DNA from 3 places in the Pantoea sp. Ae19-2 genome. Region 1 is predicted to be linked to each of the others. Evidence: predicted binding sites of a transcription regulator. Region 1 holds the regulator's gene; each other region holds the start of a gene.
The links. The regulator CRP, encoded in region 1, controls carbon source genes, mostly activating them, when cyclic AMP is high. The targets are predictions, from matches to a motif close to ATGTGANNNNNNTCACAT.

Region 1 (7,079 bases):
CAGCCAAACCTGTTAGCGCGTCAGTTGCGTACCTCACAAAGCCATATGCTGCTGGTGCTGATTTCAGATATCACCAATCCCTTTTGTTCCAGGGTGGTGCAAGGCATTGAAGCGGAAGCCGAAATGCATGGCTACCATATCCTGTTGTGTAATTCCGCCTCGCAGTTTAAACGCGAAGCCGCTTACCTGACGCTGCTCACAGGCAAAGTCGTTGATGGCGTCATTACCATGGACGCGGCGGCCGGGCTGGAAAGCCTTATCGATATCATTGGAGATGCGCCCTGGGTGCAGTGCTCAGAGTTTGATCCCCAGATTGCGGCATCCTCGGTCTCCATCGATCATCTTGAGGCTGCGCGCGATACCGTACATTACCTTGCTGCCAGAGGCCGCCAACGCATTGCACTGGTCAACGGCGACATGCGTTATCTGTATTCCCAGTATCGTGAGCAGGGTTATCGCCAGGCCATTGAGCAAACGGATTTGGGCTGGTCTAAGGTCGTCTATACTGCGGATATTTCCTGTGAAGAAGGCAGTCGGGCTTTACGGGAGATGTTGCACTCGCCCGAGCGACCAGACGCGGTCTTTGCCGTGTCCGATGTACTGGCGGTCGGCGTCGTGCATGCGGCGCTGGAAGCAGGCTTGCGCGTACCCGAGGATTTGGCTGTGGTCGGGTTTGACGGTATTCCCTTTACCGGCAGCCTGAATCCGCCTTTGACCACCATAGAGCAACCGATGAATGAGCTGGGCGCCCGCAGCGTACAGTTGCTGCTGAAAAAAATCCGTCAGCCCCATGCGCCGGTTGTCAGGGAGGTGCTGCCCTGGAAGCGCCTGGAACGCGCCTCCAGTTAACGTCAGCGCCAGATGAGCAGTACGCAGGCTGCGGTTAACAGCCCCATACTGAGGTTAAATATCTTCCACGCGCGCGGACTGCGTAAAACACGGCCAATCATCGCGCCAAACCCCATCCAGATGATGCCCGCGACCAGATTGACCATCACCATCCCTACGCTGATTAACAGGACAGAGCGGCGATATCCGGCACCGGCCAGGCTAAAGCTGGCTATCGCCCCCAAGGCCATTAACCAGGCTTTGGGATTGATCAACTGCAACAATCCTCCCTGCCAGAAGGGCATGGGCGCGACCGGTGCCGCATCGGTCTCCAGCTTTTCGTATGCGGCGGTCGCAATTTTCCATGCCAGCCACAGAAGATAGAGGCTCCCGGCAACTTTCAGGATAAGGTGCAGTGAGGGATAGAGCAGGATCAATCCCCCTACGCCAAACGCCACCATCAGTAGCATCAGTTGCATACCAATCATGATGCCGACCATTAACGGAAGGGTACGGAAAAAGCCAAAGTTGGCGCCCGAGGCGGTGAGTAACATATTATTAGGGCCGGGTGTAATCGCCGCGACCCAGAGAAACCCTAACATTGATAAAAAAAGACTGAGTTCCATTAATCCGGGTTCTCCCTCCATTATGTGAAAACTTATCGAAGCTAACAGTGTGATATGGAACAGACAAGCCTTTACAACATGAAATTTTCGGGCCCGGACGGCGCGGCGTTCAGCCCCATGCGCGGCCTGACCAATCCGCATGTGCAAACCATATTGCCGCGCCTGTTCCGCCGTACTCTAGCGTTAACGCCTCACTGGCAGCGGCTGGATTTACCCGATGGTGATTTTGTCGATCTGGCCTGGAGTGAAGATCCACAGTTTGCCGCGCATAAACCACGCGTGGTGCTGTTTCATGGTCTGGAAGGAAGCTTCCACAGTCCCTACATCCATGGCCTGATGAAAGTCTGCAGGCAACGTGGCTGGCTGGCCGTAGTGATGCATTTTCGCGGCTGTAGCGGCGAGCCGAACAGGCTAAACCGGATTTACCACTCCGGCGAGACGGAAGATGCACGCTTTTTCCTGACCTGGCTGAAGGCCCGCTGGGGACAGGTTCCTACTGCAGCTGTGGGGTTTTCGCTGGGCGGGAATATGCTGGGTTGCCTGCTGGGCCAACAGGGCAGTGACGTTGCGCTGGATGCCGGCGTTATCGTTTCGGCACCCTTGATGCTTGAACCCTGTAGCGCCCGACTGGAACGTGGGTTTTCCCAAATTTATCAGCGTTACCTGCTGAGCCAGCTTAAAAAGAATGCCAGGCGCAAGCTGCACGCATGGCCCGACACCTTACCGGTCAATCTCAGTCAGCTGAATGCCCTGCGTCGCCTGCGTGATTTTGACGACGCCATCACGGCCCGGGCGCATGGCTTTGCCGACGCCACGGACTATTATCGCCGTGCCAGCGCCCTGCCGTTGCTGAGATCGGTGACAAAACCGTTGCTGATTATCCATGCAAAAGATGACCCCTTTATGAGCGATGAGGTGATCCCGCAAAATGACCAGTTATCTGCCACTATTACCTATCAGCTGACAACACACGGTGGTCATGTTGGATTTGTGAGTGGTACCCTGCGTCAGCCTGAATTGTGGCTGGAACAGCGCGTGCCGCAGTGGATTTCCCCTTATCTGGATAGCTAACCCTGTGATTATTCCCTGGCAACAGGTTTCTCCCGAAACCCTTGAAAACGTTATTGAAGCCTTTGTTCTGCGCGAAGGTACCGACTACGGCGAACAGGAACTCAGCCTGACCGAAAAAGTCGGCAATGTGCGACGCCAGCTGCAGCAAGGTGAAGTCGTGCTGGTCTGGTCTGAGCTTCATGAATCGGTCAACATCATGCGCAAAAGTGAGTTCCGTGGCTGATGCACAGAACGAAAAATCGTGCTAACAATGCTCATCGCCTGATTTCACAGGGAGTTTCACTATGTCGGCACGTCATCCGATTATCGCGGTAACAGGTTCCAGCGGTGCCGGAACCACTACCACCAGCCTCGCATTCCGTAAAATTTTTCAGCAACTCAATTTGCACGCGGCCGAGCTGGAAGGGGACAGTTTCCACCGATTTACCCGGCCTGAAATGGATATGGCTATCCGTAAGGCGCGCGATCTGGGTCGCCATATCAGCTACTTTGGCCCGGAGGCGAATGATTTCGGTCTGCTGGAGCAGACCTTTGTTGAATACGGTGATCAGGGCAAGGGCCAGTCACGTAAATACCTGCATACCTACGACGAAGCGGTGCCCTGGAATCAGGTACCAGGTACCTTTACCCCGTGGCAGCCGCTGCCACCGGATACGGACGTGCTGTTTTATGAAGGACTGCACGGCGGCGTCGTGACGGCTCAGCACAACGTCGCTGAAAAAGTGGATTTACTGGTCGGCGTCGTCCCCATCGTTAACCTGGAGTGGATTCAGAAGCTGGTACGCGATACCGGTGAACGCGGTCATTCGCGTGAAGCCGTAATGGATTCGGTGGTGCGCTCAATGGAAGATTACATCAATTTCATTACGCCGCAGTTCTCACGCACCCATATTAACTTTCAGCGGGTTCCAACCGTCGACACCTCTAACCCCTTTGCGGCACGCACCATTCCTTCACTGGATGAAAGTTTTGTCGTCATCCACTTTCAGGGGCTGGAAGATATTGATTTTCCCTACCTACTGGCCATGCTGCAGGGATCGTTTATTTCCAATATCAACACGCTGGTTGTACCTGGCGGGAAAATGGGGCTGGCGATGGAATTAATTATGGCACCGCTGGTAAAACGGCTCATGGAAGGCAAACGCATTGAATAAAATCAGAGGCCGCGCTGGCCTCTGAATAATTACAGCTCGATAACTTCGTAACTGTGGGTAATTTCCACCCCTTTGCCTAACATAATGGCAACCGAGCAATACTTCTCAGCTGAAAGGTCGACCGCACGCGCCACGGCTTTATCTGAAAGTGCTTTTCCACTGACGATAAAATGCAGGTTGATGCGGGTAAAGATGCGAGGCGCTTCTTCCCGGCGTTCTGATTCGAGTTTTACTTCGCAATCAGCCACATCGTTGCGACCTTTTTGCAAAATTGATACCACATCAATGGCGCTGCATCCGCCGGCCGCCATCAGCACCATTTCCATAGGGCTGGGCGCTTTATCGCCGGAATTGCCGTCCATTAAGACCTGATGTCCGGACGAAGACTCGCCGAGGAATGTTAACCCTTCAACCCATTTGACTCTTGCCTGCATAATCTGGCCCCCAGAATGCCCTGTTTTTGCGTCAGAGTACGCTTTTGCCTGGTAAACAGCAATCCGGAGAAATCAGCCTTATTGCTGAAGCGAGACAACACAAGACAGTCGGCGAAAGCTGTGCTACAAACAGTGCTGAAAATATTTTTCGTCATCCGAAGACGAAGCCGGGAAGAATGATGCGCTCTGCGCAAATGCAGCCCGAATAATTTCCTGAATGGAAACACGCTTAACGCTTTCATCGCCTGGCAGGGAAACTGAGCCCTGTATTTTGGGCACGATTACAATAGAGGATAATAGCGAATGGTTCTCGGCAAACCGCAAACAGACCCTACACTTGAATGGTTCCTGTCCCATTGCCATATTCACAAGTATCCATCCAAAAGTACGCTGATTCACCAAGGTGAAAAAGCCGAAACGCTTTACTACATCGTGAAAGGTTCCGTCGCGGTACTGATTAAGGATGAAGAAGGCAAAGAGATGATTCTTTCTTATCTGAATCAAGGCGATTTTATTGGTGAGCTTGGCCTGTTTGAAGAAGGTCAGGAGCGCAGCGCCTGGGTACGTGCGAAAACTGCGTGCGAAGTGGCAGAGATTTCCTACAAGAAATTCCGTCAGCTCATCCAGGTTAACCCGGATATTTTGATGCGTCTTTCTTCTCAGATGGCTCGCCGTCTGCAGGTGACGTCAGAAAAAGTGGGAAATCTCGCTTTCCTGGATGTGACCGGACGCATTGCACAAACGTTGCTTAATCTGGCTAAACAGCCAGATGCCATGACGCATCCTGACGGCATGCAAATTAAAATTACTCGTCAGGAAATTGGCCAAATCGTTGGTTGTTCACGTGAAACCGTGGGCCGTATTTTGAAGATGCTGGAAGATCAGAACCTGATCTCCGCACACGGCAAAACCATCGTTGTTTACGGCACACGCTAAGCCTGACTGTTCACGGCGTGATGGCGACATTATGCCGTGAATGTCTTGTGTTGAGCCGATGTGGCGAAGAATAATCTATCACCCCGAAGTTAACTATGCGCTGCGCCAGACGCTGGTGTTGTGCCTTCCCGTAGCGCTCGGCTGGCTGTTCGGCGATCTGCAAAAAGGATTGCTGTTCTCATTGGTTCCCGCCTGCTGCAACATTGCCGGTCTGGACACGCCCCACAAACGCTTCTTTAAACGCCTGATCATCGGCGGCAGCCTGTTTGCCCTTGGCAGTTTACTGATGCAGTGGCTGCTGCTTAAAGACGTGCCGCTGCCGCTCATCCTGTTTGCCCTGCCTTTGCTGCTTGGCGTCACCGGAGAGATCAGTCCGCTGCACGCCCGACTGCTGCCCGGCACGTTAATCGCGTCAATTTTTACCCTCAGCCTGATTGGCCGTATGCCCATTTACGTTCCGCCCCTGCTCTATATCGGTGGAACGCTCTGGTATGGCCTGTTCAACTGGTTTTGGTTCTGGCTGTGGAAAGAGCAGCCGATGCGCGAAAGCCTGAGCCTGATCTACCGTGAGCTGGCAAATTACTGTGACGCCAAGTACAGCTTATTGACGCAGCTGACCGATCCGGAAAAAGCCCTGCCGCCCCTGCTGGCGCGTCAGCAAAAAGCGATCGATCTGATCAACACCTGCTATCAGCAAATGCATATGCTGTCTGCGAGTCGCGATCACAGCCACAAACGCCTGACCCGGGCGTTTCAGGTAGCACTGGATCTGCAGGAGCATATCTCCGTCAGCCTGCATCAGCCGGAAGAGGTCCAGAAGCTGGTCGAGCAAAGCCATGCTGAAGCCGTCATCCGCTGGAACGCCAGAACGATTTCAGCCCGGCTGCGCGCGCTGGCCGACGATATTCTGTATCACCAACTCTCTGGTCGTTTCGATATGGACAAGCAGTTGGGTGCGCTGGAGAAAATCGCCCTTCAGCATCCGGACAATCCGGTGGGTAACTTCTGTCTCTATCATTTCAGCCGTATCGCCCGGGTGCTTCGAACCCAAAAGCCGCTTTATCAACGCGACCTGATGGCCGATCGCCAGCGTCGTTTACCGCTGCTGCCCGCGTTGCGGAGCTATCTGTCGCTGCGGTCTTCCGCACTGCGAACGGCCGGGCGTTTTTCCGTCATGCTGATGCTGGGCAGCGCCCTGGCCGTGTTCTTTTCGATTCCTAAGCCCTACTGGATTTTGATGACCATCATGTTTGTCAGCCAGAGCAACTACAGCGCAACCCGCGTACGTATTCAGCACCGGGCCCTGGGAACCTTTGCCGGACTGGCTATCGCGGCGGCGTCGCTACGCCTGGATGTGCCTGAACCGCTGGTGCTGAGCATCATGCTGGTGATTACCTTTATCAGCTACCGTTTTACCCGCCAGTTTTACGGCTGGTCAATAGTGGGATTTACGGTTACGGCCGTTTATACGCTGCAACTGCTCTCCCTTAACGGGGCACAGTTTTTACTGCCCCGCCTGCTGGATACGCTGATGGGCTGCCTGATCGCCTTTGGGGGCATGTTATGGCTGTGGCCGCAGTGGCAAAGTGCCCTGCTGCGCCAGAATGCCCATGATGCGCTGGAGGCCTGTCAGGATGCCCTGCGAATGTTGCTGGGCCCGGAGCAGTCACCCGATGCGCTGGCTTACCAGCGGGTTAAGGTCAACCAGGCGCATAACGCCGTATTCAACTCCCTGAATCAGGCCATGCAGGAGCCGGGATTTAATTCACGCTACCTGCAGGATATGCGCTTATGGGTCACGCACTGCCAGTTTATCGTGGAGCACATTAACGCCATGACCATTCTGGCACGTGAACATACCATGCTGCCGCCCACGCTGGCTGAGCACTACCTGCAATGGTGCGAGATCGCCCTGCAACGGTGTCAGCAAAGGCTGGAATATGATGGGGAAAGTTCGCAGACGGATCTGCTACAGGGCGTGGAAGATATAAATGAGGGGCCGGTCACGGTACTGGAGCAGCACGTCAGGC
Region 2 (7,079 bases), 3.3 Mb from region 1:
GCTGGCCGATCCGGCGCTGTATCAAACCTTCCTGGACGCATCTGAGAAGATTGGTGAGGCCTGGGCCAGCCGTGAATTTGGCCGTGCCATTCGTGAAATCATGGCGCTGGCCGATCTGGCTAACCGCTATGTGGATGAGCAGGCGCCGTGGGTGGTGGCGAAGCAGGAAGGCCGCGATGCAGACCTGCAGGCCATTTGCTCGATGGGCATTAACCTGTTCCGGGTGCTGATGACCTGGCTGAAACCGGTCATGCCGTCGCTGAGCGCGCGCGCCGAAGCGTTCCTGAACACTGAGCTGCACTGGGATGCCATTCAGCAACCGCTGCTGAACCATCAGGTTGCGCCGTTCAAGGCCCTGTATGGCCGAATCGAAATGGCGAAGGTCGACGGCCTGATTGAGGCGTCAAAAGCGGATGCGGCAGACGCCAATAAACCCGCGGCGACCGGCCCGCTGGCCGATGCGCCGATTGGCGATACCATTACCATTGATGATTTTGCCAAAGTCGATATGCGCGTGGCGCTGATTGAGAAAGCGGAATTCGTCGAAGGCTCGGACAAGCTGCTGCGTCTTGAACTGGATCTAGGCGGCGAGAAGCGCCAGATTTTCTCCGGTATTCGTGCGGCCTATCCCGATCCGGCGGTACTGGTTGGCAAAATGACCATTATCGTGGCCAACCTTGCGCCGCGTAAAATGCGGTTTGGCGTGTCAGAAGGCATGGTGCTGTCTGCCGGTCCCGGCGGCAAAGATCTGTTTGTCCTGTCCGTAGACAGCGGCGCGGTGCCCGGCATGCCGGTGAAATAGTCCGTTGGCCATCCTCTGCGGTTTACCGCCGGGGATGGCGCTTCAGCCACACCGCTGATTGCTGGCGGGCCTGACCGTTAGTGCGTATGATAAACCCCGTTAAAAACAGGAGCCTGTCATGCACACCGTGCTAACGATGAGTTGGCGTTATCTGCGCGCTTTTATCATTATCTATCTTTGCTTATATGCCGGAAACGGCGTGGCCCTGCTGCTGCCCATCACCCTGCCCGGCAGCATTATTGGCATGCTGATTCTGTTTGCGCTGCTTGCATCGCAAATCCTGCCCGTGCGTTGGGTCAAACCGGGTTGCCATCTGATTATTCGCTATATGGCGCTGCTGTTTGTGCCCATCAGCGTTGGCGTCATGAATTACACCGATATTCTTACCGCGCAGTTCGGTCCTGTTGTGGTCTCCTGTCTTGTCAGTACCTTCGCTGTCCTGGCCATTGTAGGGTTAAGCGCGCATAAGCTGCATTCGCGCCCCGTGATCAAAGGGGGCAACGATGAGTGATATCTGGTGGTCATTGCCCCTCACTGTCGGGGCTTTTTTGCTGGCGCGCAAGCTGGCGGCAACGCTGAAAATTCCCTTGCTGAACCCGCTTCTGGTCTCCATGGCGGTGATTATTCCCCTTCTGCTGTTACTGCACATGCCTTATGCCCGCTACTTCGCAGGCAGCGAGATACTGAATCAACTGTTGCAGCCCGCCGTCGTGGCCCTGGCACTGCCGCTGTATGAGCAGATGCATCAAATTCGCGCCCGCTGGAAATCCATTATTGGCGTCTGCGTGATCGGCAGCCTGACGGCGATGATTTCAGGCACCGCCATCGCGCTGTGGATGGGCGCCACACCAGAAATCGCCGCCACGATTTTGCCGAAATCGGTTACCACGCCGATCGCCATGGCGGTTTCAGCCTCACTGCACGGCATTCCCGCCATCAGCGCAATTTGTGTCCTGATTGCGGGCGTGCTGGGCGCCGTGTTTGGTCATATGTTGCTTAATCTGCTGGGAGTGAAAAGCAAAGCCGCACGCGGGCTGGCGATTGGCAATGCCTCGCATGCGTTGGGAACGGCCAGGGCAGCGGAGCTTGATTTTCAGGAAGGTGCCTTCAGCTCGCTGGCGCTGGTGATCTGCGGCATCATCACCTCGTTGCTCGCCCCCTTTATTTTCCCGCTGCTGCTGCACTGGTTTGGCTAAAACTTTGGGAGAGATCTCGCAAAGTTGAAAACTGTAAGACATGTTGCATTGTCAGAGAGACAGAGATCACATATAAACCGATGTCTGGCACATTGCCCTGATGATTGAATGAGGCTTCCATGCATCCACGTTTCCACTCTGCCTTTGAAGTACTTCCAGCCACTCTGCAAACCGCGCTGCGTCCGGTGCTGAGCGAGCCGGGATTTGACGCGATGCTGCAGGCCGATCAGGTCACCTTGTTGCAAGAGCAAACTCAACTGGATGCCGATGCGCTGGCGCTGGCGCTGCTGCCGGTTGCCGCTGCCTGCGCGGTTGCCACGCTTTCACATTTTAACGTCGGCGCGATTGCGCGCGGCGTCAGCGGCAACTGGTATTTCGGCGCCAATATGGAATTTGCCGGCGCGACCATGCAGCAAACCGTTCATGCTGAACAGAGCGCCGTCACCCATGCCTGGCTGCGCGGTGAATCCCGTCTGGAGACCATTACTGTCAATTACACCCCCTGCGGTCACTGTCGCCAGTTTATGAATGAACTTAACAGCGGCACAGATATTCGCATTAGCCTGCCGCAGCGCGCGGTGCATACGTTGGCGCACTATCTGCCTGACGCATTCGGCCCAGGCGATCTGAATATCACCGAACGCCTGATGGATGATGTGGACCAGGGTTATGTTGCAACGGGCGATGCGCTGTCTCAGGCCGCCGTCAAGGCGGCTAATCGCAGCCATGCGCCTTACAGTCGGGCGTTCAGCGGAGTGGCGTTACAGACCGCCTCCGGCCGGATTTTCAGCGGACGCTATGCAGAAAACGCCGCCTTCAATCCTAGCCTGCCGCCTTTGCAGGCCGCGCTGATTCTACTGAATATGGCGGGGGAATCCTGCCACGATATTCAGGCCGCCGCATTAGCCCAGACGCCGCAGCCAGCCCTGGATCAGTTCTCTGCAACTCAGGCCACCCTGCACGCCCTGGGTTGCGATAACCTGACGCACCTTACGCTGGCAAAAGCGTAAGGTGAGGCACGGTTTTAAACAGTTTCTAAATCTTTTATTTACAAAAGCTGTACATCGGCCAGAAATTTCATAGGATCTGGCGCCAGGTCTTCGTCATCACAATAAAACTGGCGTCACCCTACTCTTTGATTATTGCGCCAGGAAAACTTGCAACCGGAGCATGACTGCATGGAACTCGAATACGAAAGTAAACGCCCGCTATACATTCCTTATGCTGGCCCTATATTGCTGGAATTTCCGCTGCTGAATAAAGGCAGTGCCTTCAGCATCGAAGAGCGCAATGAATTTAACCTCAATGGCTTACTGCCAGAAGCGGTAGAATCCATCGAAGAGCAGGCAAAACGCGCATGGCGTCAGTTTCAGGACTTCAAAAACAACAACGATAAACATGTCTACCTGCGCAACATTCAGGATACCAACGAAACGCTGTTTTATCGTCTGCTGGACAACCATCTCGAAGAGATGATGCCGATTATTTACACGCCAACCGTCGGTGCCGCCTGCGAACACTTCTCAGAAATTTATCGCCGCGCGCGTGGCGTGTTCATCTCCTATCCCAACCGTGCGCACATCGAAGACATGCTGCAAAACGCCACCAAACAAAATGTGAAAGTGATTGTGGTCACTGACGGTGAGCGCATCCTTGGCCTGGGCGATCAGGGCATCGGTGGCATGGGCATTCCAATCGGTAAGCTGTCACTGTACACCGCCTGTGGCGGCATCAGCCCGGCTTATACCCTGCCGGTGGTGCTGGATGTGGGCACCAATAACCAGCAGCTGCTCAACGATCCGCTGTACATGGGCTGGCGCCATCCCCGTATCACGGGCGAAGAATATGACGAGTTTGTAAACGAGTTTATTCAGGCCGTGAAACGCCGCTGGCCAAAAGTGCTGTTGCAGTTCGAAGATTTTGCACAGAAAAACGCCATGCCACTGCTGGAGCGCTATCGTGACGAAGTGTGCTGCTTCAATGATGACATTCAGGGTACCGCTGCGGTCACCGTTGGCACCCTGATTGCCGCGAGCCGTGCAGCAGGCAGCCGCCTGTGCGAGCAGAAGGTTGTCTTCCTGGGCGCGGGTTCAGCCGGTTGTGGTATTGCCGAACAGATCATCGCACAGATGAAATCGGAAGGTCTGAGCGACGACGAAGCCCGTCGTCGCGTCATGATGGTGGATCGCTTTGGTTTGCTGACCGACAAACTGCCTAACCTGCTCGATTTCCAGAGCAAGCTGGTGCAGAAAAGCGACAACCTGAAAGACTGGGATACCTCAAATGATGCGATCTCACTGCTGGACGTGGTGCGTAACGCACAGCCAGACATCTTAATCGGTGTGTCAGGTCAGCCTGGGCTGTTCACAGAAGAAATCATCCGTGAGATGCACAAGCATTGCAAACGTCCAATCGTGATGCCGCTTTCTAACCCAACGTCTCGCGTTGAGGCCACGCCGGCAGACATTATTGCCTGGACCGATGGTGCCGCCCTGGTCGCTACCGGTAGTCCGTTCTCACCGGTTTCGTGGAACGGTAAGACCTACCCGATCGCGCAGTGTAATAACTCCTACATCTTCCCTGGCATTGGCCTGGGCGTGATTGCGTCTGGCGCATCGCGTGTCACCGATACCATGCTGATGACGGCCAGCCGTGCTCTTGCGGATTGTTCACCGCTGGTGAACGATGGTGAAGGCCCGGTTCTGCCTGAAATTAAAGATATTCAGGGCGTGTCGAAGATTATCGCGATGGAAGTGGGCAAAGCTGCCCAGCTCGCGGGCGTCGCGGTGGTGACTTCAGAAGACGTGCTCTCACAGTCTATCGCCAATAATTTCTGGCTGCCTCAATACCGCCACTACCGCCGTACCTCTATCTAAAAACTCGGCGCTGGATCCCTGCGGATCCAGCGCTGCTTAAATTTACACCAGCCAGACGGGGTAAACTTGCTTAGCGGGTGACGCTCAAGTAGCCTTGTCCCACCCAAACTTCGGATCTCGAGTGCTCAGGCGCATGTTGAAACGCGTTTTCATTGCTCTGCTTTTCATCATCTTAACGATGGTGGCGACGGCGCTCGGCCTGGACCGCTGGATCAGCTGGAAAACGGCACCCTATATCTATGACAACCTTGCATCCCTTCCCCACCGTCAGGTCGGGGTGGTACTGGGCACGGCCAAATATTATCGCACCGGCGTGATTAACCAGTATTACCTGTACCGCATGCAGGGCGCGCTTAACGCCTATAACAGTGGAAAGGTGAACTACCTGCTGCTGAGCGGGGACAATGCGCAGCAAAGCTACAACGAACCCATGACTATGCGGCGCGATCTCATCAAAGGTGGCGTCGATCCTGCTGATATTGTGCTGGACTATGCGGGCTTCCGTACGCTGGATTCTATCGTCCGTACGCGTAAGGTATTCGACACCAACGACTTTATTATCATTACCCAACGTTTTCACTGCGAACGGGCGCTGTTTATTGCCCTGCACCTGGGGATTCAGGCGCAGTGCTATGCGGTTCCGTCTCCTAAAAATATGCTCAGCGTACGAATGCGTGAAGTCGGTGCGCGGCTGGGTGCGCTGGCCGATCTGTTTTTACTGAAGCGCGAACCGCGTTTCCTTGGCCCGCTGGTGCCGATCCCGGCTGTACATGAAGTTCCTGAAGATGCACAGAGCTATCCTGCCGTGACGCCAGAACAGCTACTGGAACTGGAACAGAAACGCCGTCAGTAATTCATCCCGTTTACCCGCGTTTCAGTAACAGATGAGCCCGGAATGGCTTATGGCTCCCCCGCCCGCCTGATGCTGCTGTCAGAAATGAAACGGGAAGGCTGCGGCGACGTCCGCCAGCCAATTCAGGGTTGCGCACCGTGACGTTGAGCCTGTGCCATGAAAGAAACAGCGCCCCGACGATGAGCGAACCCCACAACACCGCGTAAAAGGGCGCAAAAAAAGCGGCCCTGAGGCCGCTTGCATCATTGCCACTGCTGTTATTTTTTACGCGAGTACTTCAACGAGTCGAGCGCCACAGCGAAGATAATGATGCCGCCCTTGATGATGTACTGCCAGTAAGGGTTGATACCGATATAGGTCAAACCGTAGTTGATGACGGTGAAGATCAGCACCCCGGTCACCACACCGGCCACCGTACCGACACCACCGGCAAAGGACACGCCACCGACTACGCAGGCTGCGATAGCATCCAGTTCATACATGAAACCGAGGTTATTCGTGGCTGAGCCGATACGACCCGCTTCCAGCATACCGCCGAAGGCATAAAACACGCCTGACAAGGCATAAATCAGGATCAGGTTCAGGTTAACGTTCACACCTGACACTTTTGCCGCTTCCGGGTTACCCCCGATAGCAAAAATGTTTTTACCAAAGCGCGTTTTGTTCCACAGAATCCAGACAAACACGACAGCAATCGCTGCATAGAAGGTGATGTAAGACAGTTTGAAATCACCGAAACGAAGGAAGCCTTGTGTGAAAGTTGAGAAGCCATCATAGAAGCCCGCAATCGGTGAGGCCCCAACGAAGTCGTAATACAGTGAGTTAATGCCATAAACGATGATCATGGTACCCAACGTAGTGATAAAAGGCGTCACTTTCAGATAGGCAATAATGACACCATTCACCAGACCAATAACGGCACCAATCACACAAACAATCAGGATAACGACCGGAATCGGCACGGTTTCCAGATGCGGAAACACTTTGTTGACGTTATCCATGGATTGCAGCAATGAGGCGGCCACAATGGCGGCCAGCCCCACCTGACGCCCGGCAGACAGGTCAGTACCCTGGGTCACAATCAGCCCCGCCACGCCCAGCGCGATAATAATACGCACCGAAGACTGGGTCAGAATGTTACTCAGGTTCATTAAACTTAAAAATGTCGGATCCTGGAAAATAATAACAGCCAGTAGTACCAGCAGTACGACATAAATGCCGCCCTCTTTCAGCCAGGTTAGCGCATTCTTTTTTGTAGTCGCTTTCATGTTAACAGCCCTTACTTCATTAAAGGTGTAATGACGCTAAACGCAATATTTCGTTCTGCGTGGTCGTTTTCGTATCAACAATGC
Region 3 (7,079 bases), 2.8 Mb from region 1:
AAAACCTCGGGTATTAAGTTTAACTGTAGAAGGCATTCAGAAAATTTCATCATAGATTTTTGATTAGTGAGCCACATATCAATAACAAAATCATTTTGTTGCGAAACCTTTTTGACAGGGTAATGGCGAATTTGTGATGCCTCCAACCCGGTTATGCCACATTCCGCCATAAATGCGGTAGATGATTTTCATATAAGGTTAATTCAGTCTGTAAAAAGCGTTAGACTGTATGAGTGATTGTTATATTTATGGAATGAATAAATTGTGAACCAATTCAAACTTAACACGCTTATCGCGCTTATCGCGCTTATCCCTTGTTATTTTCTGGGGCATTCAGTACAGGCCGCACCTTTATCGCTTGGCGCATCAGTGATTTATGCCCAGTCGCCTTACCGGGGTGGGCAGGACCGCTATTTGCCGGTGCCCATCATCAATTATGAAGGAGAAAACTTCTGGTTTAACACGCTGCAGGGCGGCTATTACCTGTGGAAAGACCCGCAGGATCAGCTGTCTCTGACCCTGCTCGGCTCGCCCCAGGAGTATGACCCCGGTGATAACGATCTGGGGGATATGAAAGGGCTGGATAAGCGCCGTATGACGCTGATGGGCGGGGCAACCTACCGACATACTGCAGACTGGGGGATTATCCGTACCTCACTGCTGGGCGACCTGCTCAACAACAGCAACGGGATCATCTGGGACCTCACCTATCTCTACCGCTTCAACTTCGGTGACTTTACCCTGACACCGGGCATCGGGGCGATGTGGAATAGCGCGAACCAAAACCGCTACTACTATGGTGTTTCCGGCAATGAGAGCGATCGCACCGGCATCAACCGCTACCATCCTGATGACAGCTGGTCGCCCTATGCTGAGGTGAACGCCAGCTACAGTATTACGCCGCAGTGGAATGCCAACCTGTCCGGCCGCTATACGCGTTTTGCCAGTGAAATCAAAGACAGCCCTATGGTCGATAAAAGTGGGCAGTTCACAATCTGGACCGGTGTCAGTTACAGCTTCTGATTTGCACCCTAAGAGGGCAGGTGTTGCCCTCTGATCGTTTGTCTGCTCTACAACAGTGCAGGAGAGTCAAATGGCACAACGTCTCGATGTTGCGGGTCACCAGGGCATCCCGGCTATTGGCCTCGGAACCTGGTACATGGGCGAGGACAGCGCTCGCCGTCAGCAGGAAGTCACAGCGCTTCAGGCGGGTCTGGATGCAGGCCTGAAAATTATCGATACGGCAGAAATGTATGCCGATGGCAGAGCGGAAGAGGTGGTCGGCGAGGCATTAAAAGGGCGCCGCGATAGCGCGCTGCTGGTATCGAAAGTCTACCCATGGAATGCCGGTGAAGATGATGCGATAGCGGCCTGCGAAGCCAGCCTGCGCCGTTTGCAAACCGACCGTATTGATCTCTATCTGCTGCACTGGCGCGGCAGCGTCCCGTTGGAAGAGACGATTCGCGCCATGCAAAGGCTTCAACAGCAGGGGAAGATTGTTCACTGGGGCGTTTCAAATTTTGACAGCGATGATATGGACGAGCTCTGGGCCGAACCCGGGGGCGAAGCATGTGCGACGAATCAGGTCCTTTACCATCTCGCCTCTCGCGGTATTGAGTACGACCTGTTACCGCAGTGTCAGCAGCGTGCTGTGCCGATCATGGCATACTGTCCGTTGGCACAGGCAGGGCGGCTGCGCAGCCATTTGTTTTCTGAGCCCACGCTGGTCGCTTTGGCTCAGCAGAAAGGCGTGACGGTTGCACAGCTGCTTCTGGCGTGGGTAATCCGCGCTCCCGGCGTGATGGCTATTCCTAAAGCCAGTTCCCTTGAGCACGTCCGGGAAAATGCCGCGGCACTGGATATCACCCTGAGTGATGAGGCGTGTTTCCTGATCGACAAGGCTTTCCCGCCACCGCGGCATAAAATGCCCCTGGACGTGGTGTGAATTAAGCGTTAATTCACTTTCCCTTTCAGACGGATCGTGGTGGCCAGCCGGGCCGGTTTTTCGCCCGCGCTGCGTAACGGTTTGCTGATTCGCGCCGTTTCCACGCACACCATGGTTTTATACCCTTCGTTGGGCATGTCCGTCATACTGCAGGAGAGTTCGACGCCGGGGTTCCACGTGACAACGTCACTATGATGGTGGTGATAGACTTCAATCTGGCGCTTTCCAGCCTGATCGTTAATCACCGAACAGTCATTGGCCGAGGTGAAAATACGGTCAACCCGGGTGGTAAAGCGCTGTTTGCCGTCGCCCGTGCCTGGCTGATTGTCGTTAACCTTGTCGATATAGTGCTCACCCAGACCCGACACCTCTACGCCGTTGATATCCGCCACGTTAAAATAGCTGTGCAGGGCGGCGGTGGACGTGTAGTCGCCATAGGCTTCCAGTTCGATCTCACAGTGCTGCCCCAGGCGGAAACGGGCGATTAGCGTGAATTCATGTGGCCACAGCTTTAAGGTTTGCGAGTTACTTTCCAGCACCAGCGTCAAGATAACGCCATCTTCGTTTTCGTCATGGGCGGACAGCGTCCACGACTGGTTACGGGCAAAACCGTGTGCGGGTTCACCTGCGGGGCCAAACCAGGGCCAGCAAATGGGAATGCCGCCTCGAATCGCTTTGCCTGGTGAGAAGGGGCTTTTGTCACTTAGCCACAGGACAGGTTTCTCCCCGCTGGGCTGCCAGGCGATGAGATGCGCGCCCTGTAACGTGATAGCTGCGCGCACGCGGGGATGACTGACGACGATAGTCGGAAGTTCGCCCACCTGACGCTGTGACAGGTAAGGCGTAATCTGTTTAATGACGGGAAGAGAAAAAAGTTTGTCTTGCATGCCCGACTCCTTACGAAAGGGATCAAAAAAAGGGTGACCGAAGTCACCCTTATTCTCTAGTGTCTGGCTGCCTTATTTAGCAGAAACCAGCGCAATCAGGTCGAGAACTTTGTTTGAATAACCGGTTTCGTTATCGTACCAGGAAACCAGTTTAACGAAGTTGTCATTCAGCGCGATACCCGCTTTCGCATCAAATACTGAAGTCAGCACTTCGCCGTTGAAGTCGGTAGAAACCACGTCGTCTTCAACGTAGCCCAGCACGTCTTTCATTTCGCCTTCTGCTGCTGCTTTGATCGCTGCACAGATTTCTTTGTAAGATGCGGCTTTTTCCAGACGAACGGTCAGGTCAACAACAGAAACGTTTGGCGTCGGAACGCGGAACGCCATACCTGTCAGCTTGCCATTCAGTTCTGGCAGCACTTTACCTACGGCTTTGGCCGCACCGGTAGAGGAAGGGATGATGTTCTGAGACGCGCCACGACCGCCACGCCAGTCTTTGTGAGACGGGCCATCAACGGTTTTCTGCGTTGCAGTCGTTGCGTGAACGGTGGTCATCAGACCTTCCACGATACCGAACTTGTCATTGATCACTTTAGCCAGTGGTGCCAGGCAGTTAGTGGTACAAGAGGCGTTAGACACGATGTCCTGGCCCTGGTACTTGTCGAAGTTTGCACCACGAACAAACATTGGGGTGTCATCTTTAGACGGACCGGTCAGAACGACTTTCTTAGCACCCGCAGTGATGTGCTTACGTGCCGTTTCGTCGGTCAGGAAGATACCGGTTGCTTCAGCAACAACGTCAACGCCGACTTCATCCCACTTCAGGTTAGCCGGATCTCTCTCAGCGGTAACGCGGATTTTCTTACCGTTAACAACCAGAGCGCCGTCCTGTACTTCAACGGTGCCGTCGAAGCGGCCGTGAGTAGAGTCGTACTTCAGCATGTACGCCATGTAATCAGCGTCCAGCAGGTCGTTGATAGCAACGATTTCGATGTCAGAGCGCTGTTGAGCAGCACGGAAAACGATGCGACCGATACGGCCAAAACCGTTGATACCTACTTTGATAGTCATATATTCCACCAGCTAGTTGTTAGTGAATAAAAGGTTGGCTGTAAAATTACAAAAACCTTACCAGGCGTCAAGCGGAATCGTGTCAATTGTTGCGACAGGTCAATCCACCAGACAGGAATTATTGGGGCCGCAACCGCTTGCGCTCAGCGGTAAACCGCGTGCTCTGTTGAATCCTTCGCCGAATATATAGGGATATGCCAGAGAAAAGGTGATCGAGTTCACAAATCCACCTAGTGAGATACTGACTGAAGGGTTGAGCACAAAATAAGACCCGATTAATGTTGATCGTTTGTTAGAATACTAGTCGATTTTTACAGAATGACATCCCGGAATTGCTCAAATGCCTAAAGAAACCGCACCCGAAGCAAAAATTGCCCAACTGACTGAGATGCAACGCTATGTGACTCAACAGCGAGGAACGGAGCCGCCTTACAGCGGTGCCCTGCTGCATAACAAGCAGGAAGGGATTTATCACTGCCTGGTCTGCAATGCGCCGTTGTTTTTGTCTGATACCAAGTACGATTCAGGTTGTGGCTGGCCGAGTTTTTATCAGCCGGTAAGCGATGAGGCCATTCGCTATCTGGAAGATAATTCCCATGGTATGCAGCGCATCGAAATCCGCTGTGGCAGCTGTGATGCGCACCTGGGGCATGTTTTCCCGGATGGCCCCCAGCCGACAGGCGAGCGTTACTGCGTCAATTCTGCCTCGCTGAACTTTACAGATCAGCAAGGTGAGGAGACCCAAGGATAATCATGAAACAGCAACTTGAAGCCATGCTTGAAGCCCTGACGCCTGAAATTTATGAGCGTCTGGTTGTGGCCGTTGAAACCGGAAAATGGCCGGACGGTGTAGCGCTTACCCAGCAGCAGCGTGATAACAGCCTGCAACTGGTGATGATGTGGCAGGCACGTCATAACGATGCACCTCAGCATATGACCATCGGAAAAGACGGTGAGATGGTCACCAAATCGAAAAGGCAGCTGAAAGAAGAGTTTGGTATCGAACCAGACGTCACGCGTATCAACCTGCATTAAGTCTGATAAGGTGCTTCTGTCAGGGTGCTGACAGAAGCGTTTAGCGTGGATGACGGGCTGGCACGCTGCCAGCCCGGAGCACATCAGACAATGACCGCACCCTGGGCGGCCATCTGGGCCAGTGCGATGTCGCTGTCTTCAGGATTCAAATTCACCCCGCGGCAGCCTTCGGCGACCACGTCCACCTGATAGCCCAGTTCCAGTGCATCCAGAACGCTGTATTTCACACAGTAATCGGTTGCCAGCCCCAGCATAACCAGATGGCTGATGCCGCGTTCACGTAACCAGCTGTCCAGCTCCGTTTTACGGCGATGGCCGTTATCAAAAAAAGCGCTGTAGCTGTCGACATCCTGATCCTGGCCCTTGTGAAAAACAGCATCGAACAGGCTGCGATCGAGACCAGGATGAAAATCAGCGCCCGCCGAATGCTGAACACCATGATCGGGCCACCAGATTTGAGGCAAACCGTTGAGCTCACCCAGGGTATAAACCGGCTCGCCCGAGACAGAAGCAAAGCTGCCATGATTGGCCGGGTGCCAGTCCTGCAAGGCCACTACGCATTCGCCTCTCTCATGAAAGGCACGGGCATAGCGATTTGCTACCGCGACGGTGTGATCGCCTTCTCTCACGGCCATTGGGCCGCCGGGGCAGAAGTCGTTCTGAATATCGATAATGATCAGTGCCCGTTTCATTCCCGTTTGCTCCGTTTTAGTCTTCTGTCAGTTCGCCACGCAGGTTTTTCTGCATTTTGGCACGGATTTGCTCGCTTGAAAGATCCTGACTTAACAGATAGTGAAGTTTGGTCAGGGCCGCTTCTACCGTCAGATCAAAACCGCTGATCACGCCTGCATGCTCCAGCGCATTGCCCGTCGCGTAGCCACCCATGTTAACTTTGCCGGAAATACACTGCGTCAGGTTAACGACCACAATGCCGCGCTCGCTGGCCTGCTGCAGTTCAGAGAGAAACTCAGCGTTCTGCGGCGCATTACCCACGCCATAAGAGCGCAGAATAAGGGCTTTAACCGGCTGGCGCAGGAAGTTGCGCACCACATCGGCGGAAATGCCGGGGTAAATGGTAACCACGCCAATAGGCTGTGGCGTAATGGTATGAACGATGAGTTCACCTTTCCCCTGTGGCGCGGGTGGCGTGTTCAAACGACGAATGTGGATGCCGGCTTCCAGCAGCGCAGAAAGGTTGGGTGAGGCAAAGGCATTAAACCCGTCAGCATGCGCTTTTGTGGTGCGGTTACCGCGATAGAGCGTGTTATTGAAAAACAGCGTCACTTCATTAACCGGATAGTTAGCGGCGACATAGAGTGAATTCAGCAGGTTTTGCTGACCGTCCGAGCGCAGTTCCGCCAGGGGGATTTGCGAGCCGGTTACGATGACAGGCTTGGCCAGGTTCTCCAGCATAAACGACAGGGCGGAGGCGGTAAAAGCCATGGTATCTGTACCATGCAGAATCACAAAACCATCGTAGCGATCGTAATTACGCCGGATATCTTCGGCAATTGACTGCCAGTCCTGAGGCGTCATATCGGACGAGTCGATCAGGGGCTGATATTCGTGAATCGTAAAGTCAGGCATTTCCGGGCGATGGAATTCCGGCATTTTTGCCAGCTCTTGCTGGAGGTGACCTGAAACCGGAATATAACCTTGAGCGGAACGTTGCATACCGATAGTACCGCCCGTATAGGCAACGTAAATGTTTTTCTTTTGCATAGGTGTACTCAGACTTGCCGTAAAACGCGCAGTATAAGGGCAATGGCAGGGAAAAGCAGCCCGACCAGCGGTCGGGCTGAGAGGTTTATCGCACTTCGCCGCAGGTCAGGCAGAAGGCGTAGCGGTTTTGTGGATCGTTAAGATGGTCGAACAGGCCAGGCTGACGTCGCATCGCACTCATTACGTCGAACATCGGCGCAGGCAGCCAGGCTTTGATCGGGTCAGGCAGAACAGCCTGCACGGAGGCATTCATTTGATTTAGCATCAAATCAATAAAGCCGGGATCTTCCTGGTACCAGTCAAGCTGCGGCTGGGAAACCTTCGCCAGTTCAGCGGCTTTTTTCACTGCGTCATCAAAATCCCCCAGCGCATCGACCAGGCCATTAGCTTTCGCATCACTGCCGGTCCACACATGTCCC

Region 2: the regulator CRP is predicted to act here: its motif matches at 2,053-2,070, upstream of cdd (cytidine deaminase).
Region 3: the regulator CRP is predicted to act here: its motif matches at 4,110-4,127, upstream of msrB (peptide-methionine (R)-S-oxide reductase MsrB).

Annotation. Positions count from the first base shown of each region.
Region 1 is NZ_JBCHWE010000001.1:4,299,736-4,306,814, reverse strand. Features, by position in the region: gene AAIE03_RS19770 (LacI family DNA-binding transcriptional regulator) at 1-849, shown strand, start outside; gene AAIE03_RS19765 (LysE family translocator) at 852-1,454, opposite strand; gene AAIE03_RS19760 (hydrolase) at 1,509-2,525, shown strand; gene AAIE03_RS19755 (YheU family protein) at 2,530-2,748, shown strand; gene AAIE03_RS19750 (phosphoribulokinase) at 2,810-3,679, shown strand; gene AAIE03_RS19745 (OsmC family protein) at 3,709-4,113, opposite strand; gene crp (cAMP-activated global transcriptional regulator CRP) at 4,417-5,049, shown strand; gene AAIE03_RS19735 (YccS/YhfK family putative transporter) at 5,108-7,079, shown strand, end outside.
Region 2 is NZ_JBCHWE010000001.1:952,959-960,037, reverse strand. Features, by position in the region: gene metG (methionine--tRNA ligase) at 1-802, shown strand, start outside; gene AAIE03_RS04485 (CidA/LrgA family protein) at 921-1,313, shown strand; gene AAIE03_RS04480 (CidB/LrgB family autolysis modulator) at 1,306-1,998, shown strand; gene cdd (cytidine deaminase) at 2,118-3,008, shown strand; gene AAIE03_RS04470 (NAD-dependent malic enzyme) at 3,177-4,874, shown strand; gene sanA (outer membrane permeability protein SanA) at 5,008-5,727, shown strand; gene mglC (galactose/methyl galactoside ABC transporter permease MglC) at 5,985-6,995, opposite strand; gene mglA (galactose/methyl galactoside ABC transporter ATP-binding protein MglA) at 7,015-7,079, opposite strand, start outside.
Region 3 is NZ_JBCHWE010000001.1:1,510,061-1,517,139, forward strand. Features, by position in the region: gene AAIE03_RS06960 (MipA/OmpV family protein) at 265-1,023, shown strand; gene AAIE03_RS06965 (aldo/keto reductase) at 1,094-1,945, shown strand; gene AAIE03_RS06970 (D-hexose-6-phosphate mutarotase) at 1,954-2,832, opposite strand; gene gapA (glyceraldehyde-3-phosphate dehydrogenase) at 2,905-3,903, opposite strand; gene msrB (peptide-methionine (R)-S-oxide reductase MsrB) at 4,244-4,654, shown strand; gene AAIE03_RS06985 (YeaC family protein) at 4,657-4,938, shown strand; gene pncA (bifunctional nicotinamidase/pyrazinamidase) at 5,022-5,630, opposite strand; gene ansA (asparaginase) at 5,647-6,660, opposite strand; gene sppA (signal peptide peptidase SppA) at 6,746-7,079, opposite strand, start outside.